Regions from separate parts of the Acinetobacter sp. XS-4 genome, predicted to be linked through region 2. Evidence: predicted binding sites of a transcription regulator. Region 2 holds the regulator's gene; each other region holds the start of a gene.
What was found. Region 2 encodes PhoB, which activates phosphate uptake and scavenging genes when phosphate is short. Its sites were predicted from a motif close to TGTCATNAANCTGTCATAA; they were not measured.
Positions count from the first base shown of each region.

Region 1: a site for PhoB is predicted at 7,380-7,398, ahead of MMY79_RS10385 (porin). Genes of this name have one in related genera too.
Region 3: a site for PhoB is predicted at 7,298-7,316, ahead of MMY79_RS05865 (NAD(+) kinase). Genes of this name have one in related genera too.

Region 1 is NZ_CP094657.1:2,226,920-2,236,809, reverse strand. It holds gene MMY79_RS10415 (ATP-binding cassette domain-containing protein) at 1-1,659, shown strand, start outside; gene MMY79_RS10410 (ABC transporter permease) at 1,670-2,794, shown strand; gene MMY79_RS10405 (ABC transporter permease) at 2,799-3,917, shown strand; gene MMY79_RS10400 (DUF2797 domain-containing protein) at 3,962-4,831, opposite strand; gene MMY79_RS10395 (DUF6231 family protein) at 4,871-5,332, shown strand; gene MMY79_RS10390 (YidB family protein) at 5,431-6,021, shown strand; gene MMY79_RS10385 (porin) at 6,130-7,236, opposite strand; gene MMY79_RS10380 (HIT family protein) at 7,492-7,905, opposite strand; gene MMY79_RS10375 (YARHG domain-containing protein) at 7,923-8,192, opposite strand; gene MMY79_RS10370 (hypothetical protein) at 9,052-9,456, shown strand; gene MMY79_RS10365 (NAD(P)-dependent oxidoreductase) at 9,672-9,890, opposite strand, start outside.
Region 2 is NZ_CP094657.1:105,587-115,476, forward strand. It holds gene asd (archaetidylserine decarboxylase) at 1-183, shown strand, start outside; gene MMY79_RS00490 (acetamidase/formamidase family protein) at 611-1,831, shown strand; gene MMY79_RS00495 (AcfC family putative adhesin) at 1,862-2,623, opposite strand; gene MMY79_RS00500 (alpha/beta fold hydrolase) at 2,866-4,062, shown strand; gene phoR (phosphate regulon sensor histidine kinase PhoR) at 4,130-5,488, opposite strand; gene phoB (phosphate regulon transcriptional regulator PhoB) at 5,498-6,208, opposite strand; gene MMY79_RS00515 (TetR/AcrR family transcriptional regulator) at 6,463-7,134, opposite strand; gene MMY79_RS00520 (SDR family NAD(P)-dependent oxidoreductase) at 7,347-8,180, shown strand; gene MMY79_RS00525 (MATE family efflux transporter) at 8,238-9,605, opposite strand; gene MMY79_RS00530 (pyridoxal phosphate-dependent aminotransferase) at 9,712-9,890, opposite strand, start outside.
Region 3 is NZ_CP094657.1:1,258,879-1,268,768, reverse strand. It holds gene MMY79_RS05895 (alpha/beta hydrolase-fold protein) at 1-827, shown strand, start outside; gene MMY79_RS05890 (hypothetical protein) at 935-1,561, shown strand; gene MMY79_RS05885 (acyl-CoA dehydrogenase family protein) at 1,612-2,757, opposite strand; gene MMY79_RS05880 (dicarboxylate/amino acid:cation symporter) at 2,921-4,279, opposite strand; gene MMY79_RS05875 (glycosyl transferase family protein) at 4,784-5,797, shown strand; gene MMY79_RS05870 (YeaC family protein) at 6,000-6,272, opposite strand; gene MMY79_RS05865 (NAD(+) kinase) at 6,269-7,177, opposite strand; gene mrcB (penicillin-binding protein 1B) at 7,363-9,759, shown strand; gene MMY79_RS05855 (tetratricopeptide repeat protein) at 9,781-9,890, shown strand, end outside.

The sequences.
Region 1 (9,890 bases), 2.1 Mb from region 2:
CAAATCAACAAAGGAGAACTTACTGCTTTAGTTGGTCCAGATGGCTCGGGGAAAACAACTTTATTAAGATTAATTGCAGGACTATATAAAGCCACCTCGGGTTCATTAAATGTACTCGGAATTGACGTGAGTAAAAATCCGCAAGCTGTACAAGACCGCATTAGCTATATGCCACAACGTTTTGGACTCTATGAAGATTTAAGCGTGCAAGAAAATTTAGATTTATATGCCGATTTACACGGTGTTCCAAAAAATATACGGAGTCAAAGATTTAAACGGTTATTGGAAATAACGGACCTTACTCAATTTACGCAACGTTTAGCTGGTCAACTTTCTGGTGGAATGAAACAAAAGTTAGGGCTAGCATGTACTTTAGTTCGCTCTCCAGAGTTACTACTACTTGATGAGCCTAGTGTTGGGGTAGACCCTTTATCAAGACGAGATTTATGGATCATTATTGAACAGTTTGTTCAGGAAGAAAACTTAAGTGTAATTATAAGTACTGCTTATATGGATGAAGCAGAAAAATGCGCTTATGTGTATGTCATGCATGAAGGCAAAATTTTAAAACAAGGTTCTCCAGAGCAGTTAAAAGAAATAGCACGTGGTCAAACATGGCTAGTAAAACCTCCTGAAAATATTAAGTCGCGGATTGTACAAGCCCAATTACTCAATAACCATGTAGAGATTATTGATGCTGTTCCCAAAGGCGAACAAGTACGTTTTATTAGTCGTCAAAAAGAATTATCTGCCAAAGTTTTGCCTCAGGGGTTAATAGCAAGTATACGAGAACCTGAGCTTGAAGATGCTTTTATGATGTTGTTACAGCAGGCTCAAAAGCAGCTAGAGCATGTATTAACTTCTAAGCAAACTTTTAATTCACTTAAAAATTATGAGTTGGAATCAGATCAACCTGTCATTGTAGTCAAAGATTTAGTCCGAACATTTGGAGATTTTACTGCCGTTGCCAATACATCATTTGATGTGCAGCGTGGTGAAATCTTTGGATTACTTGGGCCAAATGGCGCGGGTAAAACTACGACATTTCGAATGTTATGTGGATTACTACCAGCAAGTAGCGGGTATTTGGAAGTTGCCGGCAAAAATTTACGCACAGCTCGTGCTGAGGCAAGGGCTAAAGTGGGTTACGTCTCTCAGAAATTTGCACTTTATAGTAATTTAACTGTTTTAGAAAACTTGAAGTTTTTTGGGGGAGCCTATGGTTTATCGGGCGAAAAGCTAAAACAACAAATTGATAAAGCCTTACAGCAATACGATTTAAAGCCCCACGTTAAAAGCGGTGATTTACCGGGTGGTTATAAACAACGGTTATCTATGGCTGCTGCATTGTTACATGAACCAGAAATTTTATTTTTAGATGAGCCTACAAGCGGAATTGACCCGCTTGCACGGCGATCATTTTGGTACAGCATTGGCGAGCTGGCAAATCAGGGTATTACCATCATTATTACTACCCATTTTATGGAGGAAGCAGAATATTGTGACCGCATTGCCATACAAGATGCCGGAAAACTATTAGCCTTAGGGTCTCCCCAACAAGTCCGTAAACTGGCAAGTAAAGATAAACATGTTGGTGACATGAATGAGGCTTTTATAGCGATTGTGGAACAAGCACGTGTGCTAAGGCACGCTGTTTAGGAGGTCTACAATGAGCTTTGGATTTTGGAATCGATTGACAGCATTAGTTCGTAAAGAAACTAAGCAGCTCATACGTGATAAAAGTAGCCTCGGGATTGGTCTGGTTTTGCCTGTTATTTTAATTTTGCTATTTGGTTATGGACTTTCCTTTGACTTAAATCAGGCCCGAGTCGGCGTTGTCGTTGATCAGTCTTCACCGCAGATTAATCAGGCTTTAGCTGGTTTAAAGGGCTCACGATATTTAACAAGTCAAGATTTTCATAATTTGCCTGAAGCAGAGCAGGCCATTCGAGATGGAGAAATTGATGCCATTTTGCATTTTCCTTCAGATTTTGCCAGTCAGGCACAGCAAGGTAATGCCAAGGTTCAACTATTATTAAATGGTACATCCACTACCATAGCAACAGCCTTAGAAGGTTATGTTGCAGGTGCTTTGGCTACCGCACCGTCTATACAGTTTGACCGTAGTCCAATATTAGCAACGTCAAGCACCGTTAATATTGAACAAAGAATATGGTTTAACGAATCTGGTAACAGTACTTGGTTTTTAGTCCCTGGCTTAATGGTACTCATTTTAACTTTAATTGGCGCATTTTTAACTGGTTTACTTATTGCGCGTGAACGCGAACGGGGAACTCTAGAAGCTTTATTTGTTACACCTGTACGGCCATTTGAAATTGTATTAGCAAAACTCATTCCCTATGTAGTGGTTGGCATGATTGATATTGTGATCTGTATTGTTGCTGCATATTTTATTTTTGAAGTGCCCATGCGCGGTTCATTATTCTCAATTTTATCGGCTTCATTTTTATATTTAATCGTCTCGTTATTACTTGGTCTAACTATATCTGGCTTTGCTCAAAGTCAGTTTCAGGCAAGTCAAATTGCTTTATTGGCAAGCTTTATGCCCGCACTTATGCTTTCAGGATTTGTTTTCGATACACGTAACTTACCTTGGGTTGTGCAAATTATTAGTCAGTTACTTCCAGCTACACATTTTATGATTTTAATTAAAACCTTATTTATGGGAGGCGATGATTGGAAGTTATGGTTTAAAGAATGCGGTTTTTTATTAGGATATATCGTTGTTTTGATATGTGCTGTGAACTTTTCACTGAAAAAACGGTTGAGATAAAGTTATGTGGAGGCAACTAATCGTTTGGCTAAAACATTTAAGTTTTTTAGTCAAAAAAGAATTCTTAACCATTTTTAGTGATCCTGCAAATAGAGTCATTCTATTTGTACCAGCCCTCATGCAGGCACTTTTGTTTGGTTATGCTGCTACTTATGACGTTAACCATGTGGATTATGCAATTTTAGACCAGAGCAATGGACAGGTTTCACATGAACTAATCTCAAAACTAGATGGCTCTGGTATTTTTAAGCGTGTTGCATCACTTGAATATACCAATCAAATCAAACAGGTCATTGATAGCCGTCAGGTATTGGTCGTGATTACGATACCGTCAGACTTTGAAAACAAATTAAATAATAACCAAAGCTCTTCTATACAGGTCATTGTTGATGGCAGGAACTCATCAACTGCTGTTGTAGCTGGTTCATATCTAAATAAAATTGTTGGTCAGTTTAATCAGCAAAAATTTAACTTAGCTTTACCCATTAGCCTTGAAACAAGAACATGGTATAACCCAAATCAAGAGTCTCGATGGAGCCTAATGCCTTCATTAATTGCGGCCTTAAGTATGATGCAGACCTTGCTTTTATCTGCTTTATCAGTCGCGCGTGAACGTGAACAAGGTACATTTGATCAGTTATTAGTGACACCGTATACACCATTAAAAATTATGATTGGTAAAGCCTTGCCGCCAATTTTTGTAGGGCTGATGCAATCAACCATTATTTTATTGATCATTTTGTTCTGGTTTAAAATTCCTATGAATGGCTCTATTGGACTGCTTTATTTTGGTTTATTGAGTTTTAATGTGGCTGTAGTCGGTGTGGGTTTATCAATTTCGGCATTATCTTTAAATATGCAACAGGCTATGCTTTTTACGTTTTTATTGATTATGCCTTTGATGTTGCTTTCAGGGTTACTTACGCCTGTAGAAAATATGCCGGAAGCATTACAAATAGCAACATACACAAATCCCTTAAGGTTTGGAATTAACTTAGTACAACGGGTTTATTTAGAGGGGGCAAGCTTTGCACAAGTCAAATACAACTTTATTCCAATGATCATACTTGGACTAGTGACTTTACCTTTGGCAGCTTGGCTATTTAGAAAAAGATTATCTTAATTATATAAATTAAAAAGCCCCACTTTAGGGGCTTTAAAACTTACTTAGGCACGTAAGATGAGTTCGTAACCCGTGTATTTACGGATGTTAATAACACCAATATCAAAAATTAAATATTGGCCCTTAATACCTTGTAATACACCACGAATTTTTGGTGTTTTATCTAGGTTTAAAGACTTAATTTTTTCAGGATATTGTTCTACTGGGTAAACAAACTCACGTGGCAATTCATCTTCTAAGAATTCAACAGTTTCGTTAAATTCAAGATTCTGGCTAAATTCCTCACGAATAGTTTGAATTTTCGGTGCAAACTCTTCGATTAACTGATCACGTTGTTCTGTCAGTTTCAGAGGTTCAGCTTCACCCTTAAGGAGTTTGCGCCAATCAGTTTTGTCAGCAACTAAAGAACCAAACATAGTTTCAAGTTGACCAGATAAACGGCGTGATCCAACTTTTAAAATAGGTAAGGCTTGGGTTGCACCTTGATCTAACCAACGACCTGGCATATGGCTAACACGAGTAATACCCACTTTCAAAGCACTTGAGTTTGCCAAATACACAATATGAGGTTGGAAACACACATTATGGGCGAAGTCATCTTCACGACATGTACCTAAATGATAGTGACATGTTTCAGGTTTCATAATGCATAGGTCACATTCAGCTTTAGTTTTAAAACATTTAAAGCAGTGGCCTTGAGAATAAGACTTCGGTGTTTTAGTGCCACAAGAGGTGCAATAAATATTACCTGTCCATTCGATTTCTAGTTCTTGTCCTAAATTAAAAGGAAGATCAATTTCTGAACGGTCTAATACAAATTTGTATTCAACATTTGCCTTGGTTGTCTGTTGATCAGTTACACTAGCATCTTTTAGGCCTGCATGCATTTTATGGCAAATGCCTTGTAGTTCCATAAAGTTTAAACTCACATCTTTCAATTAAGGGTTGCAGTTATGGCTGAACAAAATGTCATCACTTCTATGCTAGACGATTTATCAAACGAACAGCCCATTCATACTGCACTTTGTATTGGCCAGAAAATTGACCAGAATAACGCAATTCAATGGCACTATTTTACCGTAACTGAGCTTTTAAGTCTGCCTTTTACTCAGCGTTATGACTTGGGTTTTGTATTGTTTGATACAGATGAAATGCAGAACATAACTGAAGTACAAAAATCACAATTATTAGTAAAACTACGTGACTTATTAGCAAAACGAATTGTTGTGGTGAGCAAACGGAGTGATGAACAGTTATTGCGTTCTTTAGGGTTCACCCAACTCATTGATAAGACTTCACATGATAGTGATTTTGCTTTATGGCAATTTAACATCTTGACCTATAAGCATGTTCCCGATTGGTTTAATTCAAAGTTCTGGGCAAACCCAGAGAACTGGAATAAATTCCGCTGGTAAAAGGCTCTAAATCTCTTTCAAAATTTAACAATTTGGCTTTTGCTGTCCTAACAAGAATCCGCGTATGCTCATGTATAAACCATACATAAGAGTTACACATGACAAATTTAAGCAACATTGTTGAAGTTCTGGCTCAGCAGGCTTTAGGTGGAAACCAACAAGCGTCAGGCCAAGGTGGTTTAGGTGGAATTTTAGGTTCAGTACTCGGGCAAATGGGGGGTAATACTTCTTCTGGCGCTCAAGGTGGTCTTGGAGGAGTACTAGGTTCTGTATTAGGTCAAGTGACTGGAAATAATAATGCACCTCAAGCAGGTGGTGGCGTACAAAGTTTATTAATTGCAGTTGTACCTTTAATTTTAGGTTGGGTTCAACAACAAGGTGGTTTGCAGGCTGCTCTTGAAAAGTTGAAAGGTGCGGGTTTAGGAAATCAGGTTCAAAGCTGGGTTGATCCGAATCAAAGCAATGGTGAGGTTCCTACTCAACAATTACAGAGTTTATTTAATCCAGCTGACATTGAGCAAGTTGCTGCGCAAGCTCAAGCTCCAAAAGAGCAAGTTTACGGTGCAATTGCTTCGGTCTTACCTCAAGTCATTGACTCATTAACACCTCAGGGTGACAGTACCGATCATCAAGAAGCAAACCAAGACATTCAAAACGTCATGAATCTTGTAAGTGGTTTCTTAAAGTAAGCTACAAAGTTAAAAAAGCCGATATAAAAATATCGGCTTTTTTAATCTGCAAAATAAAATAAAAGGGCATTAGCCCTTTTATTTTAGATCTGAATCAAAAATAACTAATTAGAAGTTATATTCGATACCAGTACCTACAACAGTTTGCTTGTCATCATCACTTAACCAGTCGCGTTTTTGTTGAGCAACGATACCGTAGAAGCGAGCTTGTTTGTTGATTTGGTAATCAAGACCTAAGCCGTACAAATCAATTTTACGATCTGCTTGACCACTTACTTGTGTTTCAGCAGAAGCATATTCTGCTTTCACTTTAAGTTTAGTGTTAGGAATTTTATAAGCAGCTGTTACTGCATATGCTTCTTCCTCTAAACCACGGTAAGCTTTACCAGCTTTATCGATTGAACCATCTGATTTATATGATTGACCATATGCAGTCAAGTCATCAGTAGGTTCAGCATGTTGCCATAAAGCACCTACAACAAAGCCTGATTTTGCGATGTCATAAGAACCAGTTACACGGTAAGCATCTGTATAAACATCTTTCAGACCGTAAGCAGCATATTTACCTTTAATACCAAAGTCACCAGCGGCAGCTACTGCTAAGCCAAGGTCTTTGTTCTCATAACCAAGCGCAGTAGACACAGAGTCAAAGCTATCATTCTTACTGTCTTTACCAGTTTCACCTTGTTTGCTGTCAGAGGTGCTTTCACCAGTTTGAGCCATGATGTTAAAAGTTAAACCAGCTAATAATTTAGGATCTAATTCAAAACCAACTACGTTATCTAAGCGGTTTTCACCGTACATGATATTAGTAATATCTAAACGTGTATCGTCATTAAAGATGTCTTGGTTACCACCAGCAGCAGTTTTAAAGTAAGAATCGTATTTACCTACTTTTAAAGTACCAACACCTTCAGTTTTTAAACCGATGAAACGGTTACGAGCGCTAAGGTCAGTATCAGAACCTGAACCATCAGTAGAAATTGCCCACTCAGCTAAATAAACAGCAGATAACTTGTCAGTTAATTTCTCTTCGCCTTTTACCCCAATGCGAGAAGAGTTTGAGTTAACTTCGGTAACATCACTTTTACCATCGAAATTTTTATTATCAACTTGGTTAATAGAAACATTTAGTTTGCCATACAAAGTTGGCGCTGCTTGCACCGCGTTTATGCTCAAAGTTGCAACTGCGGCAGCGAGTAGCAATTTCTTCATTGAGATTTCTCCAAAAGGTATTTAAAAATGGCGTATGCCTAGTTAACTATTTATTTTGTAGTTGACTTATGTACAAAAAGTTACAAAAGCTCACCAACTTGCTAAGCAGTATCGGCAAACTTTGTGACAGGGGCGTGAAAAATAAATGACAGTTTTATGACGGTTAAAGTTTAGAAATAAATTAATTATTTTAGTTTTTTATAGTTTTAAGACGAAAAAAAGCGGAGTCAAAACTCCGCTTTAATAGATTAGAAATCAAAGAGCTGCTTTTATTTTCTCAGCTAACGCTTTAATTTTTTCTTGATCTCCTAACTCTACAGCATGGCGTCCAAGTTGATGCACATTTGTAGGAATAAGGTGAAAATGAACATGCGGAACAGTTTGTCCTGCTGCCGCTCCAGAAAGTTGCATCAAGACAATACCTTCTAAATTGAAGGCTTTTTCCATTGCTTTCGCAATTTTCTGAACAATTTGGATGGTATATGCGGCTGCTTCTGGGGGTAAATCAAGCAGCGTTACAGCTGGTGTTTTTGGAATAACTAATGTATGGCCATCGGCTTGAGGCATAATATCCATAAAAGCTAGAACTTGATCATCTTCATAGACTTTTATCGCTGGAAGTTCATTGCGTAAAATTTTTGCGAAGATATTTTGATCATCGTATGCCATGTATTATTCCTTTAAAATTATTTACATTTCAATTCTTTCTGACGCTCTTTAATCGCATCAAGACGTTGTTGCTCTTTGTCAGAAAACTTTGGTTTTGTCGTATGACAGTTTTCATTACCATATTTTTCTTTAGCATCAGGATCTTTAAAACAAAAGCCTTTTGATGCATAAATCAAATTATAATCGTCTTGCAATTTCTGACATTCTTGCTCAGGCGTTGCAGCTTGAACGCTTAAACCAGCAATGCTCACCATGCCAGTAAAGACTGCAACCATAAATTTATTCATGAGCGTTTCCTCAGTTAAAGGTATGAACCTGTACTCAATATAAGGTTTATTACCAATATTTCAATGATTATTAATTACTCAAATGTCATTTTGGGTGATAATTTGTTCACAAAATAAATAAAAACATTAGATATCAATAATTTATAAAAATCAAATAAAAACATAAACTTAAGCGAAATTATATATATTTTTTTAGAATTTGATTCTTTTTAATTCACTTTTAGCTTTTATTAACGATATAAAAATATACTTCTGGTTGGGACGATCAGATATAAAAAATTTTAGTAAAAGGTGAGATCTTATAGTCTTTTCATTTGCTAAATAGACGAGCGAAGTTTGAAATTAGGTCAATGAAAAAGAAATATATCAATGACATTATGAAAATGTAAAGCGTGATAATTATCACACTTTTTATTTCAGGATTAAGTGGAATTCACTGGGCCCATTTTAATTTAGACGGAAATGGGCCTTTTCTTTTGATTTGTAAAATATAAATAAGTCAAGATTAAACTTAGTTTACAATTCAACTGAAAGATGTATTGATTTTACATGTTTTAGCTTCTATCATGTTGTCCTTAATTGCTGCGTTTGATAGTTTTTTGTTTTTGTAGCCCATTTCTAAAATTGAAATGGGTTTTTTTTATTAAAGTTATTTCGAAATATATTTATTCAATCCTATATATTGTGATGTAGTTATCCTTGTATTTAATTTGTGTGGCTGATTTTGCAGCTAACTTTCATGTTTACCGTTGCGGTTACTTTTTACTCTAATCAACTTACATATAGCAATGTTATATACATCATACTTCCTTAAAGGATCTGATTATTCATCGGAGACAAGATTAAAAGGAAATAGGGAATGTCACAGTTTTTACTCGTTGCTGAAAGCGTTTATCAAAAATCTGAAGAAGATAGGTTTTTCTCTAAAGATATTATTGAGCACTTGAATAGCTTGGTCAGTATGATTCGACAAGAGATAAAAGGAACTTCATACAGACTAAAATATAATTTTATTGATTTTGAAGAGTGCTTAAATAAGCCTACAGAAGAATGTACAGTTAAGCTTGATATTAGCTTAATGCCAGCATTTAAGAATAAGGGTGAGTACATTATGTGGTTGGCAAGTTTCATTGAAAAAATAACATTAGGAGGAAGAGAAAATTTTCCTCCACTTGCAAATACTTTGCTACCGAGCTGTATGCTTGCTAATCCTTATTTAAAAAAAATGGAACAGGCTAAGGTTGTGTCTGAAAAAAGCGCATAGATGATTGTAAATTACTTTAAATCACCTGATTACAAAAAAAATATCCAAGTACCGACATAGCATAAATCTTTCTAAAATTTCCCATTTTTAGTTTTTCAGGTTATAGAAAATTTCCGTAGCAATACACTTACTTTAAATAATTGAGTTCTCACGCCATTATTATTCACCTTATTAAAATAAGTATCTTGAATAAGTAGCGAACTAAAAGATTAAATTTACTCTAATGTAATTTTTGTCCATGCTTCATACATTTTAACTGCCGCAGAGAAATCACTATTGTCTTCAGCAGTTAAATGAGCAGCTTGAATTAAACTTTGTGTTAATGACAAAAGTGGGGCTGGAAGCTTAGCTTGATGGACTAAATCCAAAGCAATTCCTGTGTCTTTAGCAAGAAGAGGTAAGCCAAAAGTTACTGGGAATTCGCGACTCAATAC
Region 2 (9,890 bases):
CCTTCAGGTCGTATCGAATTACAGCATCATCAGTTAAAGCTAGAGAAAGGTGCTGAGCTTGGACGTTTTTATTTAGGTTCTACAGCAGTTATTTTATTTGAAAAAGATAAGATCGAATGGGAACAACGTTTTAAAGCTGAGTCTGTGGTTGTAATGGGCGAGCGCATGGGACATACAGTTTAGTCACTTTTATAGCTCGTATCATACAAATAAGCCCTGAATTTAATTATTCAGGGCTTATTTTTTCTTTCAATTAATAAAAGTAAAATATATAACCATGTCTGAATTTATATTATATGTAAATGTAATTATTATTAAGTGATCTAATTTGGTACGTTATATAAGCTAGTCTATAAATATGTATATGAAGAGAGCAAAAATATTAATACGATTTAAAATTAATGAATAAAAATAGAAATAAATATTTAAGTTAGACTTAAGTCGTAGTTTTAGTTTTATTTAAAGATAAGTTATTAAATATAAAAAATTATTTATTTTTTTCTAAACGTGAAGCGCTTTTTAGATATTACACAGCCTTTAGCCTTGGCACAATGCTTGCTAACTATTCAAGACCTTACTGTAATTTTCATATTTTTTAGGTTCTGAAATCATGTTAAAAGTTAAACGCCTGACAGCTTCGGTTTTATCTGTACTTTGTATTTCACTCACTCATGCCAATGATTTTAAAGTTTTAAATCAAATTTCAAAACAGCCTACTCAACTTCAAAGTGGCGAATATAAAGGTAATTATTACGTTCCTTCTACTTTAAACACCATCATATGGGGTTATTTACCAAATCGGGACGCTAAACCCGTGCTTACTGTTCCGTCGGGCAGTGTTGTGACATTTGATACGGTTTCTCATGAGGGTTTGCTTGAAGACCAAGGACGTAACGCTGAAAAGTTCTTTCAATCGAAAGGAGTAAAATCTAATGAAATCTTGGAAGATGCAAAAAAAATTACGCAGTCAAATTTAAAGCATGATTTTCATAAAGATGGACCACATATTGTGACAGGCCCTGTTGCGATCGAAGGTGCACAACCCGGTGATATTTTGAAAGTTGAAGTGCTTAAAGTTGAGCCGCGTGTTCCTTATGGTGTTATTTCAAATCGACATGGTAAGGGTGCTTTAGTGGGGGAATTTCCTAAAAAAGCAAAGCAAGAAAATGCGTCGGCTGAGCATCCTGAACGTTATGGGAATGTCTCAATTTTCACACCAATTGAAAAAAATGCTCAAGGTGAATATGAAGGTGTATTAAAAACAGAATCGGGTAAATCAATACGTTTCCCGTTGTATCCTTTTATGGGAATTATGGGCGTAGCGGCAAATACTTCTGAGCCTGTGCATTCTGTACCACCTGCGATGTATGGTGGAAATATTGATATTAATGAACTAGGTGCAGGTTCAACAGCCTATTATCCGGTTCAGGTCAAAGGCGCATTATTCTATACGGGTGATAGTCATTTTGCGCAAGGGGATGGTGAAGTTGCATTAACTGCACTAGAAGCTTCAGCACGTGCGACCCTAAAATTTACCTTGCTCAAAGCAGGTAAAGATAAAATACCGGGTAAAGATTTAAAACAACCTTTAGCTGAAAATGCTGAGTTTTGGATTACGCCGGGACTTGATGAAGATTTAGATGAAGCCATGAAAAAATCTACACGTGAAGCTATTCGTTTCTTAAATCAAGAATATGGTATTGATGAAGCAACAGCGTATGCGTATTTAAGTGCCGCAACTGATTTTGAAGTTTCACAAGTTGTAGATAAAACCAAAGGCATTCATGCAAAAATCAGAAAAGCTGATTTTAAAGAATTTGAAAGTAAATAGTTAAAAAAGGGAGCTAGGCTCCCTTTTAAGTTATTTAGTCCAACCATATTTTTTGAAAATAATACTTCCTTGTTGAGACGATAAAAACTCTAAGAAACGTTTAGCTTCAGCATCTTTTAAACTATGTTTGGTTAAAGCAACACCCGTATCGCGATAGATAACCAGCTCTGGTTCGATAGGGATAATTTGCCCAACATCTGGATTACTAATTCCCCAAATATTAAAAACTAACCAAGCATCATAATTGCTATTTTCTTCCCAGTTTTTCTTGGCAATACCTGTGTTGGCTGCATAGGTGACAATATTTTTTCGAAAGGATTTGGTTAATTGGATATTGCCAGTTCTACCAGCAATATCCTCCCACATACCGACCTGACCTGCACCGTGAGTAACTAAAACTTTAATATTGGATTTAGCTAGGTCTTTAAATCCTTTAATATTTTTAGGATTTCCCTTACGTACTAAAATGGCTGCGGGACGTAAATATAAAGGTTCTACCGAGTCTTTTATAATTTGCTCAGAAAAAGCATTTTCGAAATCCGACATCATGGCTTCGGAACCACTATATATAACATCGGCATCTAGTTTCGCTTTGTCAGACCATTGAGAAGTAGGTCCAGACGTTACATGAACTGCTATACCCGTTTTATTGGTGAATTGTTTGGCGGCTTCTTTCATTGCGGGTGCTGGTCCACCAGGACCATATACTTGTACGTCTGCAAAGCTATAGATGGGTAGAGAACCGAGAATAAGACAAATCAGGTAGGGTATAAATTTATATTGTTTTGACATTTTAATCGCTATAGTCATTAGGAAAATATCAGCATATATTTTTATTATTGAAATGGGATTAATTTTTGCAACCATATTTATAATACGTTTCTTTAAAATATATTTTAATTAAATTTTAAGTGGTTATATATAAATGTAATTTATTTTGAGTTGAATATAAATCTAGATGATTTTATGGTAATTTATATTTTATAAATTAATTATTTAAATAGATGTATTGTAAATAATAGAGGATTAATCCCTTGATTAGAAAAACTAATTTTCTTTTAAAAATTTTATTTAGTAGCGCTTGTTTGGTGTCGGGCTCTGCTATGGCTGCTCCAATTACAGATTTGGGTAAGCAAATTGTGAGCGAAAAACCAGGTTCAATACTGTCTCTAGAACAGCAAGATGTGACGGATTTATTTCCTCATGCTGATCAGCGTTTGTTGGTCAATTATCGTAGTCGAGGTATTCAGGGCGAGCCCATTGTGGCATCGGCTTTTATTTTATTACCGAAAGGCACGCAGCCAAAAAATGGCTGGCCAATACTCGCTTGGGCGCATGGCACAACTGGAGTAGCTGATACTTGTGCACCTTCGGGTGATTATGTTGGTGGGCCAGTTCATTCATATCAAGAAGTGGCTTCTAAAGCTTTAGATGGTTGGCTTGCACGTGGCTATGCAGTTGTCGCACCTGATTATCAGGGTTTAGGTACGTCAGGTGGGCATCCTTATATGAATGCAAAGAGCCAATTGCATACAGTGGTCGATGCAGTGCGTGCATTACATTTACTTGAGCCCAAGAGTTTTAATAAACAGTGGTTGGTAATGGGTCACAGTCAAGGCGGGGCTGCGGCAATTGCTGTGTCTGCCTATGGTCAAAAAGATGCGCCCGAACTAGATTTAAAAGGGGCAATTGCTCTTGCGCCTGGCGGCTATCAATATGAAGGCATTGCAGAATATGTGCAGACCCATCCAAACCCAGAACCTAGTGTGGCAGCATTTTTCCCGATTGTGTTATTAGGAGCACAAGCAGCAGAACCAAGTATTGTTCCTGAGAATTTAGTCAGTCCAGAAATGAACGCAGTACTGACTCAAGGGCGCAGCCGTTGTTTATCTGAACTTCAGGCTGATTTGAAGAAATCTCCTTCTCACATATTTCGATCTGATGCGGACTTAAAGCCTCTTTTGACTTATCTAAAACAACAGTCCATTGAAAATATGGTACCTACCGTACCGTTAATGATTGTTCAGGGTTCTAAAGATCATTTAGTCGATCCTAGAGGGACATCTGCTTATTACCAGCAGCTATGTAAATTAAAAAAACCAACTATATATCAAACAATTGATGGTGGAGATCATCGCGATGCATTACGCCAGAGCAATACTTTTGCCACTAAGTTTTTAAATGTAATAGACAAAAATCAGACGAAATCATATTGTTCTAATTTTAAGTAAATTATTTTAAATAATACAAAAAAGCCGACTTTTCGTGAGTCGGCTTTTTATTTGAAGAGAGGTGACTTTAGGTCATGTTATAAAGTCTTTCTTTTGGAAAAACTACAGTAAATGTTGAACCTTCATTTTCTTTAGATTGCACATCTAAATAGGCACCGTGTTGCATAAGCACGTGTTTTACAATCGCCAAGCCTAAACCTGTACCACCTGTTTGGCGACTACGGTCGCTGTCAACACGATAGAAGCGCTCAGTTAAACGTGGCAAATGTTTTGGGTTAATTCCAATACCTGTGTCTTGTACGCTAAAGTAAGCATGTTCACCATCATCATGCCAGCCAATCGTAATGGTTCCACCTTTTGGCGTGTACTTGATGGCATTGGTAATTAAATTACTAAATGCACTGGCGATTTCCATGTCTGAACCAATCAGGTCACAGTGGCTATCAATGTGTAAATTGAGCGTGTGTCCATAATCGGCATTGTAGGCCTGAGCATCATCAAAAAGTTGACTCATTAAACTCGGCATTTCAATAATCTGATTCTTTGCAATTTTTTTATTATTTTCTAAATTCGATAACAGTAGTAAATCATTCACCAAAGCATTCATACGTTTGGTTTGTGACTGCATCTGATCAAACGCACGTTTCCAACGCGGACTAATATCTTCCTGATCTGTAAACGTTTCGATATAACCACTTAGTACAGTTAATGGTGTGCGAAGTTCATGAGAAATATTATCGACGAAGTCTTTACGCATCTGTTCAAGGTTGTGCATACGTGTAACGTCGTAAGCCACCAATAAGCGACTTTCTCCACCAAATCTTGTGAGTTTGACCTGTACATAGCGGTCATCATCAAAATTTGAGTGAAGCTTAATCCCATCGGGTGCCTGATCAATATTGTTAAAATATTCAATAAAGGTCGGCTGACGTAAAATCGTTAATAGATTTCGGCCGCGGTCGAGAGGACTGATTCCTAACAAACGTTCAGCAGCAGGGTTCCACCACTCGATTTGATGTTGGTCATCAATTAAAACAACGGCTTCGGCAAGTGCAACTAACGAAGATTGAGCTCGATCAATTAAACCGACCATTTCGGCTTGAACAATTCGTTCTTGGCGCTGAGCACGGTAAACATTAAATAATAATGCCCCCCAAATCCCATTAAGATTTGGAGGAACGTCATAAGGCTTATTCGCAATCCAGTCATTGACCAGATATAAAGAACGCAACTGGAGTGTAAAAAACACCACGAAGGCGATAAAAATACAGCTCCAGAAATACCCAAGGCCTAAACCGATTAAGCCGGCAATAATTAGAAAAAATAATAAAAGCCGTAAATCTTGTTTGGCAAACGTCCATAAACTACTGTAGCGGGAAAGTTTTTGTTCACGTACCTGTTCGGGGACGGGGTAGGGTTCATACATAAATCTTGGTTAACCTGCGGCTAAATCTGCACGTGTTGAGAAACGGTAGCCAGTTCCACGCACAGTCTGAACAAATCGGTCTACACCAAAAGGTTCTAAAACTTTACGCAAACGACGAATGTGCACATCGATAGTGCGGTCTTCGATATATACATTACCGCCCCACACCTGATCGAGCAACTGGGCACGTGTATATGCACGCTCTGGATGGGTCATAAAAAATGCAAGTAAGCGATATTCAGTTGGGCCCATATCTAAAATGCTGTTGCCAAAGCTAACACGCTGGCTTACAGGATCAAGAATTAAGCCATTGGCATCAATAGTTTTTTCACCACTTAATGCATTAGCACGACGCAGAACTGCCTTAATACGTGAAACCAGTTCGCGTGTTGAAAAAGGCTTGGTCATGTAGTCATCTGCACCTGCGTCAAGACCTTGTACTTTGTGGTCTTCTTCTCCGCGGGCAGTCAACATAATGACCGGAATTTCTGCTAGGTTTTCATCTCGTTTTAAGCGGCGACATAAATCGACACCACTTACGCCTCCAGGTAACATCCAATCAAGCAAGATAAGCGCCGGACGTTGGTCGACGATAATTTGATGAGCTTGTTTGGCATCTTCTGCCTGTAAACACTGAAAGCCTGCCATGTCCAAAGAAGTATGGATCATTTCGCGAATAGGAAGCTCATCATCGACAATTAAAATATAGTCATCTTTCACAGCGCAATATCCTATAGATTTAACGGTGAACCGTTTTGTAGTTATGACAGGCTTATTACAAAGATTAATTATGACAATTTCATTGCAGAAAAGTCTATAAAATTAAATTTAGCAATAAGTTGTGACAAAACCAAGGCAAAGGTATGACCAAATGATGACATGAATATTTTAGTTTTCTTAAAATCATTCAATAGCTTATCAATGAAGTAGTTTAACTGGTTTTGCACATTTATCGCTGTCAAAAAACTTTAATATTATTTTGAAACTTGCGCTAATAAAGATAAGAAAACGATACGGCATGCGGTTAAAACCTGCTCAAGAGACTGTTCAAACCCTCCCATGACCCATCGAATTGCAATTTGAGTAACATATCCATTTAAGCCAGTTGCGATTAAAGAGAGCTCATTTTCGTGGTGTTGAATTTGCGGCATGGTCAGCATAACAAAGGCTTGAATCATGCGGTCAAATTGCGCAAGTGTTTCTTGAATGGTGGCTTGATTATGTAACTCTTGTACCAAAACTGCGTCGACATAGACAATACGAGCTAATCTCGGATCTTCTTTTAATGTTGTTAGCAGTGCTCGCAATCCCGCATCGACCATTTTTTCTGGATCGGGGGTAGCTTTAATCACAGCTTGCATCAGGTTTTGCTGTAATTCTTCAATCATTTTTAAAAAGATGGTTTGAAATAAATCTTCACTTTTCTTAAATGATTCATAGAAATAGCGTTCTGTGAGTTTTGCCTCTTGGCAGACATCTTTGACCGTTACGGAAAAAAAGCCGAGTGTTCCATAAGTCGCGATACCCGCTTCAATCAGTTTTTCGCGGCGTGCCTCTTTACGTTCAGATAAAGATAACCCTTTGAACTGACGTTCTTTACTCACAGTTTTTGTTTTCTTTTTACTGGTTGAGTCGTTTGTCGCCATAAATAAGTCGTTTCCTAAAGAATGGTTTCCTAATTTATAGGTTTTACCCAAATATGCTCACTATGATAAAGCCCTCAGCAGAATTGTGCCATTCTATCTGAATTTACAGTGTACTATATTGACAATGGATATTGTCAAAATTATATTAAAGGTGTCTAAACTGCACATGCAATGAACCGACTGTGCAAATATCGAAAAACAAAGGATGGACAATGAAAAATTTTAAAAACAAAGTCGCTGCAATTACGGGCGCGGGTTCTGGCATTGGACAACAGTTAGCAATTCTTTTGGCAAAACAGGGCTGCCATCTTTCGTTGAGTGATATTAATGAAAAAGGATTACAGCAAACTGTCGAGCTTTTAAAACCATACAGCAATATTACTGTTACCACCAAAAAGCTTGATGTTTCTGACCGTGAAGCGGTAAAGCAGTGGGCACAAGAAACTGTGCAAGATCATGGTTCTGTTAACCTGATTTTTAACAACGCCGGTGTTGCGTTAGGTTCGACTGTTGAAGGTGCGACCTACGAAGATTTAGAGTGGATTGTTGGGATTAACTTCTGGGGTGTGGTGTACGGAACTAAAGAGTTTTTACCGTTCATTAAGCAAACTCAAGATGGTCATATTATTAACATATCGAGCCTATTTGGTTTAACTGCTCAACCGACGCAATCTGGTTATAACGCGACTAAATTTGCTGTGCGTGGTTTTACCGAATCATTACGCCAAGAGTTGGATATTGAAAAAAGTGGCGTAAGCTCGTTGTGTGTACATCCGGGCGGAATCCGCACCAATATTGCTAAATCTGCAAAAATGAGTGATAGCTTGAATAGTTTGGGTATGGACCCGACGAAATCGATTCAAAACTTTGACAAGCTACTACGTACTCCACCTGAAGAAGCCGCTCGTCAAATTTTACAAGCTGTATTAAAAAATAAGCGCCGTTTATTGATTGGTAGTGACGCAAAAATTCTTGATGCATTCCAGCGTTTATTCCCAACGGGATATCAACGTGCTTCAACCATTGTGACCAAATTAATGAAATAATTTTTTAACGAAAAAAAGCCATCAAATGATGGCTTTTTTTATGTAGTTTGAATGGTTCTAAATAAGAACTTTGATCTTCTTTTTCTTCCAAATGAATTGGTAATATAAGCCTTGAATAATACATAAACTGACAAATGCCAAGGCATAGGCAACCCAGATTCCTTTAAGCCCCCACATTGAACTAAACCAGTAAGCACATGGAATTTCAATAAATAAAATAGCAGAGATGTTTAACAGCATTGGAACGGTCACGGTTCCGCTGGCACGCATGATCGATGCAAAAATGGCACCTGCACCAAAGAATAAAATTGCCCAAAGTACAATAAATAAAAGCTGTTGGCCTAACACGACCACAGTTGGGTCGGTAATAAACAAAGCCATTAAATATTTTGAAAATAGATAGCCAAGTGCAATTAAGGTGCCTGTAAATAAGAAGTTCATTCCCAAAGCTGTGCGGGTTACTCGTGCTAACAGATCTGATTTGCCAGCACCAATTGCTTGTGCTGCAAAAATTGAAGCTGCAATTGAGATTGATAAAGCAGGAAACTGAATGTAGTTGAGCACCTGATTCACTGCACCATACGCTGCTGTAGCATGCGATCCGTAATGGTTAACCAACCCAACAATAACCAAGCCAGCCATTGAGGTCATAATCATTTGAATGCCGGTTGGTACGCCTAAGCGCAAAATGATTTTGCTCAGTTCTGGATTATGACGGATATGTTGCAGAAGCTGCCGATTAGGTCTAAGTGGATGATTTTTCTTGTTCAGATAAATTGCCAGAAAAATCAAAATTGCAACATAACCCGTGATTGTTGCAATTGCTGGAGCAATAATTCCCAGAGCTGGTAAACCAAAATAACCTTTAAGCAATATCGGGGTAATCACCAAACCAATTACACTGGTTAAAGCCAATGCAAGTAAGGGCGTTGTACTGTCGCCTACACCACGTAAAATTGAGGTATAAATAATATAAACAAATAGAAGCGGGCTACCCGCCAGCATCCATTGCACATAAGGCAAAGCAAGATGCATTACCTTTGGATCTGTGCCCAATAACTCTAAAATATCGTGGGCAAAAAACACACCGATAATCGCGGTAATTACCCCACCAATCAGTGTCATAAACAGGGTAGAACCGACCACACTTTGGACTTTCTCTATATTTTGTGCGCCCCACGCTTGCCCTACTAAAACAGTAGTACCTGTTGAAATCCCGATAATAAAAGCGAGGAGCAAGAATAAAATAGGGAAAAAAACCGAGACGGCAGCAATTGCATCAACTCCCATCATTTGACCAACGAAGATGGTGTTAATCGTCCCCGACAAGTTTTGCAAAATATTGGTTGCAATCAGGGGGAGCAAGAAAACAAAAAATGTTTTCCATAGATTTTGCTGGTGAATTAAAGATTGTCTTGGTGGCATGTGTTCTCCATCGCCCATCTCTTTGATGAGCGGGGCAGACATCCAACTTAGCATAGTTGGAGCGAATAACTTGTAGTGTTTTTACTGTGCTAAGTAGCTAAATTTATTAACATTCATTCAAGATTTCTCCTGCTTTTTGCAGAGTCTCATCATTTTTAGCAAAGCAGAAACGAATCAGGCGTAAAGACTCTGGTGCTTGCTGATAAAACACCGAAACAGGAATAGCCACAATTTTATGTTGCTCGGCTAAAAACTGGCACATTTCTACATCGTTTAAGTCTGGTC
Region 3 (9,890 bases), 1.2 Mb from region 2:
AGGCACAATTTCAAATTAAATCTAAAAATACAGGCCATGATTACCTTATTCAAATTTATAAACCACCCGTTGCCCCACCCCAACAGGGTTATCCAGTACTTTATATATTAGATGGCAATGCAACATTCCCAAGTGCTGCCAATATTGCCCAGTCTATTGGTGCAGGCTCAGCAAAATTAGGCCTAGATCCACTCATGATCGTCGCGGTTGGTTACCCGCAGCAAAAAACTTTTGATGTGCAGAAACGTGCTTATGATTACACACCAAAACCTTCTGCTGAATTTCAGGCACAAGGTAAATATAAATATGGTGGTGCTGACAAATTCATCAATTTCTTAAATGATGAACTCAAACCAGAAATTGCAAAACAGTTTCCAGTTAATAGTAAACAACAGAGTCTATATGGGCATTCTTTTGGCGGCTTATTGGTTCTTTATCATTTTTTTCAAAAGCCTAATGCATTCCAGCGTTACTTTGCTGCAAGCCCTTCTCTTTGGTTTGATCAAGGCATGTTATTTCAAAAGTTAAATCATTGGCAAAGTCAAAAACAAAGCAATTCTCCGATGCTTTTGACCACAGTCGGTACACATGAGCAAGGCGGGCCTCGTACTCAACTTGATAATAAATTTAACGAAACAGATTTCTTTAAAGCTCTGGAAAATAAACGTTCAGATCAATTTACTTATTGGCATTTTTATAACCCTGCTGAACAACACATTACAAATTTGTATGCAAGCCTACCTAAAGCCCTTATGTTTGCTTCGTGCAAAGACCTAGAAAGCTGCAAATCTTTATTTGATGGGCCATTACAGCAGCCAGTCAAGTAAAAACAAATTACATTTAAAGCTGATTATTTCGTTGTTCTTAAAGATAGACCTCTTAATGCATAGATTGGTTATACTGACCCAATATGTCATAACAACAGTAAAATAGAATGAATAAAATTATTGTATTGGGCTTACTGGGCCTTACAAGTTTTAGTTTAACGGCTTGTGGCGGTTGCCCCTTAATCGCAGGATGCAATGGTACTGATAATTCTCCGTACTATAGGACGACTGTCAGTAATCAAGTTCGTGGTATTCCAATCCCACCTCAAACCAAGCTGACCTATCAGTCGCAAAATTTCAGGCAGAAATTTGAGCAATCACATGCTTTAAAAGAGAAAAATTTATCAGGCATTGCTTTACCAGAAAATAAAGCAATCATTTGGGGCGGTATGCCAGTAGACATGTTTATACAGTTTTCTAATCCCGAAATGAAAGGCTTCTCGGTCTATCCAGCACGAGGATTTAAAACAGAATTATCAAATGATTTTTTACGTTTATGGAAAAGCTGTGAAAGTGATTTAAACATTAACTTAAAGAATCCAAATGACTGGTCATTTAATCCTGAAAATATGAAAATAACTGGTTGTGGTGTCGTCTTTCAAGAACGTAGTGAATACACCGAAGATTCATTCCATCAAGATGAAGCAGATGAGTTTTTAAGAAAGATGAATCATGCATTACAGCAATTACCGAAACAGAAAAACTATCCTGTCATTCAACAGAAGACCAAATAGTTAAAAACAAAACAGCCTGTTCTAAGACAGGCTGTTTTTTCTCTGCTTAATTAGGCTTTGCCAATTAATCCACGCGCTACGATTTCCTTCATAATTTCATTTGTACCGCCGTAAATACGTTGGATACGGGCATCGACAAAGAAACGTGAAATTGGATATTCAGTCATATAGCCATAACCACCAAAAAGCTGGAGTAAGTTGTCAGCAACCTTCATTTGCATGTCACTACTGAAACTTTTTAATGCCGCAGCTGTTTCTACATCTAATTTGCCTTCTTGATATAAGGCAACGTTTCTTTCATAAAAAGCCGCTGTAGCAAGCTCATCAATTTTTGCTTGTGCTAAAACAAAACGTGTATTTTGGAACTGTGAAATGGGTTGACCAAATGCTTGACGCTCTTTTACATAAGCTGTTGCCAAATCAATTGCACCGCGAATTGCCCCAATTGCAGTAGATGCAATTGCAGTACGTTCACGAGGTAACTCTTGCATTAAATAAGCAAAACCTTGCCCAGCTTGACCAAGTAACTGGTTTTTAGGTACTTTCACATTGTCAAAAAACAGCTCAGATGTATCTTGAGAGTGCAGGCCGATTTTGTCTAAATTTGTGCCTTTCTTAAAACCTTCCAGATGTGTATCTGCTAATAATAATGACACACCTTTTGCACGTGCTTGAGGGTCAGTTTTTACTGCGAGCACAACAAGATCAGCATGTTGCCCATTTGAAATAAAGGTTTTTGAACCATTTAATAAATAGTGATCGTCTTGCAAAATGGCGCTGGTACGCATTGATTGTAAATCCGAACCTGCTCCTGGTTCAGTCATACCAATTGCACCAACAACTTCGCCAGTTACCATTTTCGGTAACCAGTATTGTTTTTGCTCTTCTGTCCCGATGTGTAAAATATATGGTGCAGCAATTTCAGAGTGGCAAGAAATAGCTGTTGATAATGCACAAAAACCAGCACGTGCAGACTCTTCAACCAACATTAACGAATAATATGTCGGAACCCCATAACCACCGTATTCTTCTGGAACATCCACACATAAATAGCCATTTTCACCCAGTTGATTCCAAACTGAACGAGGCATGATTCCTTCGCGTTCCCATTGATCGTAGTGAGGCGCAATATGCTCACTCATAAAACGTTTAAAATTATCACGGAATAATTCTAAATCTGCATCGTATGCCAACATAATATTTTCCTTCAGCTTTATTGTTTTATCGAATCTCATTGCTGTGCATGCTAATCATTTTTTTAGCAACTGTCATGGCATAGCTGCTCATTAAAACTGTACTTTTCAGTCAGCCAATAAAAAAGGAAGCTTTAGCTTCCTTTTTTATATAGGTTTCTTTGAATTAATCTAGACCTTCAGCGACTTGAGGACTTTTTGGTTCCATCATTTTTCTGTCGACTTCATCTGGATTATTTAAAGCATCATTAAGCTTATCTTTATCTAAAGCACCGACCCATTTCGCAACAACAATTGTTGCCAAAGAGTTACCAACAAGGTTAGTTAAAGCACGTGCTTCTGACATGAAACGGTCGATACCTAAAATCAATGCCAAACCTGCAACTGGAATATGTCCTACAGCAGACAAAGTTGCCGCCATAACAATAAAGCCAGATCCAGTTACACCCGCCGCACCCTTAGATGAAATTAAAAGTACTAATAACAAAGTGATCTGATGTTGAATATCAAGCTGAGTATTCGTTGCCTGAGCAATAAAGATTGCTGCCATAGTCAAATAAATTGACGTTCCATCAAGGTTAAATGAATAACCTGTTGGAATAACCAAACCAACTACAGACTTTTCACAACCTGCAATTTCAAGTTTACGCAACATGCGAGGCAAAACAGATTCAGAAGAAGATGTACCAAGTACAATTAATAACTCTTCACGAATCAGACGGATCATTTTGAGGATACTGAATCCACTCATACGGCTGATTGTACCCAAAATCAAGAAGATAAAGAGTAGACACGTAACATAGAAGCAGAGAATTAATTGCCCTAATTGTACAAGTGAACCAACGCCATATTTACCAATGGTGAATGCCATTGCACCGAATGCACCAATCGGAGCCAGTTTCATAATCATGTTCACAATGTTAAAGAACACATGTGCAACTTGATCAATAAATTTTAAAACTGGACGTCCTGCATCACCTAACTTATGTAAAGCAAAACCAAAGAGAATTGCAAAAAGAAGGACTTGTAAGATTTCACCATTTGCAAATGCGCCAACAACCGTATCTGGAATGATGTGCATTAAGAAATCAATGGTAGATTGTGACTCACCCGAACTGACGTATTTTTGAATGCCCGAGGTGTCTAGAGTTGTAGGGTCAATATTCATCCCTACACCCGGTTTAGCAATGTTAATTACAACAAGGCCAATCAGAAGTGCAATTGTTGAAACAACTTCAAAATATAACAACGCGACGCCGCCAGTTTTTCCGACTGACTTCATACTTTCCATGCCAGCAATACCGCTGACCACGGTACAGAAAATAACTGGAGCGATGATCATCTTGATCAAACGAATAAAGGCATCACCTAATGGCTTGAGTTTCTCACCTAAACCTGGGATATGCTGTTCAACACCATTGACAATTTGCGTTGAGCTTGGGGAAAAATGCCCTACCAAAACACCCGCAATAATCGCAATAATCACCTGAAAATAAAGTGATTTATAAATCGGTTTTTTAGCCATAACTTTACTTCAATCTATATTTCCAAGTCCGTTGGAAATACCAAAATGAAACGTCTATTCTTTACGAATACACAGCCCTAACCTTTCACATGAACACCGCAAAAGGGAAACGGTTCTTTGTAAACAAAAAACCTTCCTACTACCTCAATGAAAACAAAAAAAGCTGTTTTCTAAAACAGGAGAATACCTGAAGTTTCTAACCACTTTGAGTAGTTAGAAATAACCTCTTACTTTTTTAATAAAAAGCTGAAGATATAGGAGAATCACAGAAAATTATGATATGAGTGCTCAAAAAAGCACGAGAAAGTGTACTCGAATTAAATAATGATTCGGTTAAATTTTTAGCTAATACGCACAAAAAACACTCATGCAACCTTAAGACTTTAGTATAAGAAACACTTTTGATATTTTTTCGACAGTTTTTTATGTCATATTGATTAAATACTTGTGGACATTTCATTTTGAGCTGCCTACATCCCATCATTTTTATTGTTTTGAACTACGATGAATACTAAACGTAATATCTATAAAGATGCTGAACACCCATTCGCTCAATATGTCCGTATTTTAGGTAAGGGTAAAAGCGGTTCACGCTCTTTAAGCTATGAAGAAGCTTATCAAGCATTTACCATGATTTTAAAAGGTGAAGTACTTGATGTACAGTTAGGTGCTTTTTTAATGCTACTTCGTGTTAAAGAAGAATCTATTGATGAACTCGCGGGATTTGTTCAAGCCACTAGAGATCAACTCAATTTTCAGCCATTGGAAGTTGATTTAGACTGGTCATCTTATGCGGGTAAACGAAAACATTATCCTTGGTTTTTATTAGCTGCTCTTACGCTTGCCCAGCATGGCCATAAGATTGTTATGCATGGTGCATCAGGTCACACGCTTAACCGTGTTTATACCGAACAGGTTTTAGAATATCTGGGTTATCAAATTTGTCATTCTGAACAAGAAGTACGAACACAATTAGCAGAGCAAAATTTCGCATACTTACCACTAGATGTGATTTCACCAGTTTTAAGTGAACTGATTTCTTTAAGAAATGTAATGGGTCTACGCTCACCTATTCATACATTAGCTCGCTTAATCAATCCTTTTAGTGCTAAAGCCACCTTACAAGCAATATTCCATCCAGCTTATCGAACTTCACATCAACATAGTGCATTGCGCTTAGGCTATCAAAATAGTGCTGTCATTAAAGGTGAAGGGGGTGAGTTTGAGCGAAATCCAGATGCAAAAACACTCATTTGCGGTATTAAAAATGGTGAACTTTATGAACACGAGTTACCAAAACTCACGCCTGAACGCAGTCCAATTGAAGAAGAATTAGATTTAGCAACTTTTAAAGCAGTATGGTTAGGTCAACAGCACCATGAATACGGTGAAATGGCAGTAACAGAAACCATCGGAATTGCACTATATACCATGGGAGTTGTTGCTAGTTTTGAAGAAGCAATGCAGAAAGCAAAAGTGTTATGGGAAACACGTAATTCAAGCAATCTTAATTCGTAGTTAACAGATGCTATCGTGAAAGTCGACATGGATGTCGACCGTATCACTGCGATACATGGAAGTATCGTCAGTGATACAAAGGATTTTTGCTTACTTTTAATCCTTTAAAAGTAATTAAAGCCTATATGCTATAACTCATGAAAAACATGGTATTCAAGGCCATATGGAATAACCAAAAATAAGTTTTCTGTCTTATAAAATTTTAAACAAAACGAATTGGTTTAAATTCTGGCTCATGTTTGTGGTGATCATCTTCACAAACCTCACCCTCTTCTTTTGTACCGCGGTCAATATAACCACTACGCTGCTCTTCTGGTAAGTTCTTTAACTCCCAAGCAATTACAGCTTGCATACAAGTTTCACGCTGCTCTTTTGTTAAAACAACGCCATTTGGCCATTTACCAATTTCTACTGCTGTTTTTAAACGCTCTACAATCTCAGGGTTTAAAATAGATAGCATTTGTTCAATATTCATGATTCATCTCTTTGGAAAGATTCAAAATCTTGGTTCCAACCAAGTTTGGTACGGCAGGCCATATAAAAATCATAACCTGGTGGATGCAATAAACTTAGTTTAAATGGATGTTTGCGGATGTGTAAACTATCTCCAACATTGAGCGATATACTATGTTGTCCATCTGCACTCACCATTGGTAACACTCGATTTTCGCGAATAACAATCTTAATTTCGCTTTGACCACCAACAACGATTGGTCGTGATGACAAGGTATGAGGGTGCATTGGAACTAATGCAATCGCGTCCATGCTTGGATGTAAAATTGGTCCACCGCCTGACAAAGCATAGGCCGTTGATCCAGTTGGAGTCGAAACAATTAAACCATCACTATGCTGGCGATAAACGTATTGGCCATCAATGTTAAGTTCAAAGTCAATCATGTGGACCGACTTACCTGAATGCAAAACGACATCATTTAAAGCAATTGCATCATAAATGACTTCGCCATTTGTTCTTACTTCCATTTCAAGTAAGAAACGGCGATCAAGTTGAAAATGCCCTTGAAGGACTTGATCAAGTTTAAAAATAGCTTCTGAAGGTTTGATATCAGTTAAAAAACCTAACCGTCCACGGTTGATACCAATTACAGGCGTATTGTAACGAACCAAAGCCCTTGCAGCATGGAGTAAAGAACCATCTCCTCCAACCACAATAACTAAATCAGCAACTTCACCTAATAAATGACGGCTTACTATCTGTGCATGATCATAAGGCACTAATTCGGCTGTTTCCTGATCAAAAATGGGGTTCAAACCTAAGTTCAATAAATGATCATGAATTAAACAGAGTGTTTCTACAACTGATGATTTATCTGGTCGACCGATTAACCCGACGTTTCTGAAGGACTTATGTGAAATTTGCACGAATGAGTAAGCTCCGCTGCGATACTTGCCTATAATAACATTAACCCGATTAATTTAAAAAAACATAACTACAAGATGCTGTAAAATTCAATCTAACTTTTCCAATTATTCACAGTTTTATCATTGCAAATTGATGACAAGCTATCGCATCATTACAGGCATTGTTAGGGTTTTATCTCATTTTTATGAAGTTTGAACGTGGTATCGGTTTCTTTGCACTAATCTTTTCCATTTTGATCATTGGTGCTTTTATTGCTCTTAGTATCTATCTGATTCGTTTAGATAATATTATCCGTGAAAAATTTGAAGGACAGCGGTGGGATATTCCTGCCAAAGTGTTTGCACGCCCTTTGGAAATTTATAACAACGCGCCTATTTCTCAAGCAAATTTTACTCAAGAATTAAAGCTATTGGGTTACAAAACTTCAAGTAATTATGACAAGTCTGGAAGTTATGTTGCTCAAGGCAGCAATATGTATATCCACACACGTGGTTTTGACTACGGTGACAGTGTTGAACCTGAACAAGTCTTAGAGTTAAGTTTTGCAAATGATCAAGTTGTTGAAGTACGAAGTACCAAACCTTCTTCAACCGGCGTTGCACGCTTAGAACCGTTACTCATTGGAGGAATTTATCCTCAACACAATGAAGACCGCGTACTCATTAAACTGAATAATGTCCCTAAACCACTCATTGAAGCTTTAATTTCTACAGAAGACCGCAATTTTTATCATCATCATGGTATTTCAATTCGCGGTACAGCTCGTGCATTGGTTAGTAATGTTACGGGTGGAAAGCGTCAAGGTGGTTCAACCCTGACTCAACAATTAGTTAAAAACTTCTACCTCACTCCTGAACGCACATTAAAACGTAAAGTCAATGAAGCATTAATGGCTTTACTCATCGAGCTGCATTACAGCAAAGATGAAATTTTAGAAGCCTATTTAAATGAAGTGAATTTAGGCCAAAATGGTAGCTACTCAATTAATGGCTATGGTTTGGCTTCACAATTTTATTTTGGTTTACCATTACGTGAGCTTAGCGTTGCACAACAAGCTTATTTAGTCGGTTTGGTTCAAGGCCCTTCTTTATATAATCCTTGGAAAAACCCTGAAGGTGCAAAAAAACGCCGTGACACTGTGTTAAATAACATGCGTGTGATGGGTTATTTAACTCAAGCCGAATATGAAGATGAAATTGCACGTCCTTTAAATGTGTTAAGTAAACCAAGTTTAGGGCCTGCAAAGTTCCCAGACTTTTTAGATATTGTGCGTCGTCAATTGCGCACAGAATATCAAGAAAGTGATTTAACCAATCAAGGCTTACGTATTTTTACGACCTTAGACCCAATTACTCAAACCCAAGTTCAAAACGCGTTTAAAGCTTCAGTAGATCGCTTAGCCAACAGCAACCCAGCACGTTTGAAAAATTTACAAGGTGCTGTACTGATTGCACATCCTGAAAATGGCGAGCTCGTTGCGGCAGTTGGTTCTACACAAGATTTTACTGGTTTTAACCGTGCTTTAGATGCGAAACGTCAAGTCGGTTCTTTATTGAAACCTGTGATTTATTTAAGTGCTATCGAATCTGGACGTTATAATTGGGCAAGCCAAATTGAAGATGCTCCAATCAGTGTTCCTGTAGATAGTGGTAAAAGCTGGACACCTAAAAACTATAGTGGTGGTGGACATGGTGTAGTGAGTCTGAGTGAAGCATTAGCAAACTCATACAACCTATCAGCTGTACGTTTGGGTCAAGAGTTTGGTTTATCAACATTTACCAATAATCTAAGAAAGTTTGGTGTTGAATCAACGATTCCTGCCTACCCTTCTATTTTCCTTGGGGCAGTCAATATGTCACCAATGGAAGTGCTCGGAATCTATGAAAACTTCGCTACAGGCGGCTTTAAATATCCAACTCGTGCAATTCGGTCTGTGGTAGATGCGAATGGTCGTTTACTTGACCGTTATGGCCTGAATGTTCAACAAACGATTGATCCATCTGTTGGCTATATTATGAATTACGGTTTACAACAGGTTATGTCTTCGGGTACTGGTCGTTCAGCCTATAGCAGCTTATCTCCAGCTTTAAAATTGGCGGGTAAATCAGGTACGACTAACGATACACGTGACTCATGGTTTGCTGGTTATTCGGGTAACCATGTCGCTGTAGTATGGTTAGGTTTAGATGACAATAAAGTAACAGGATTAACTGGTTCATCTGGTGCATTGCCAGTATGGACTAACGTGATGAAACAGTTACGTCAAACTCCTGTGAATATACGTCAACCAGACACTGTACAGTGGCAGTGGATTGATCGTGCAACGGGTGATTTATCTGCTCAGGCTTGTGATGGTGCTATGTATATTCCGATGCTAACGCATACAGTTCCGCACCGTGCTACGCCATGTGGCGCACCTTATTATCAAGTTGATCCAACATATACGCCACAAAGTGATAACACAACGCCTGACTCTCAGGATGATAATACCGACAGTTATATTCGTGAAAGTGAAAGTCAGATGCAACAAGATCTGTCAAATAATTCACGTGTAATTTCAACTGGTAGTTATAACAACTAAGCGTAAACAGGAAATTAGGATATGTTGAAGAAAGGTGTTTTTTATATTGGTGCTGTTCTTATGGTCGGCTGTACAACTTTGCCTGATCATTCTGAATCCAAAGAGAAAACACCTACTCCACCAGTGAAGAA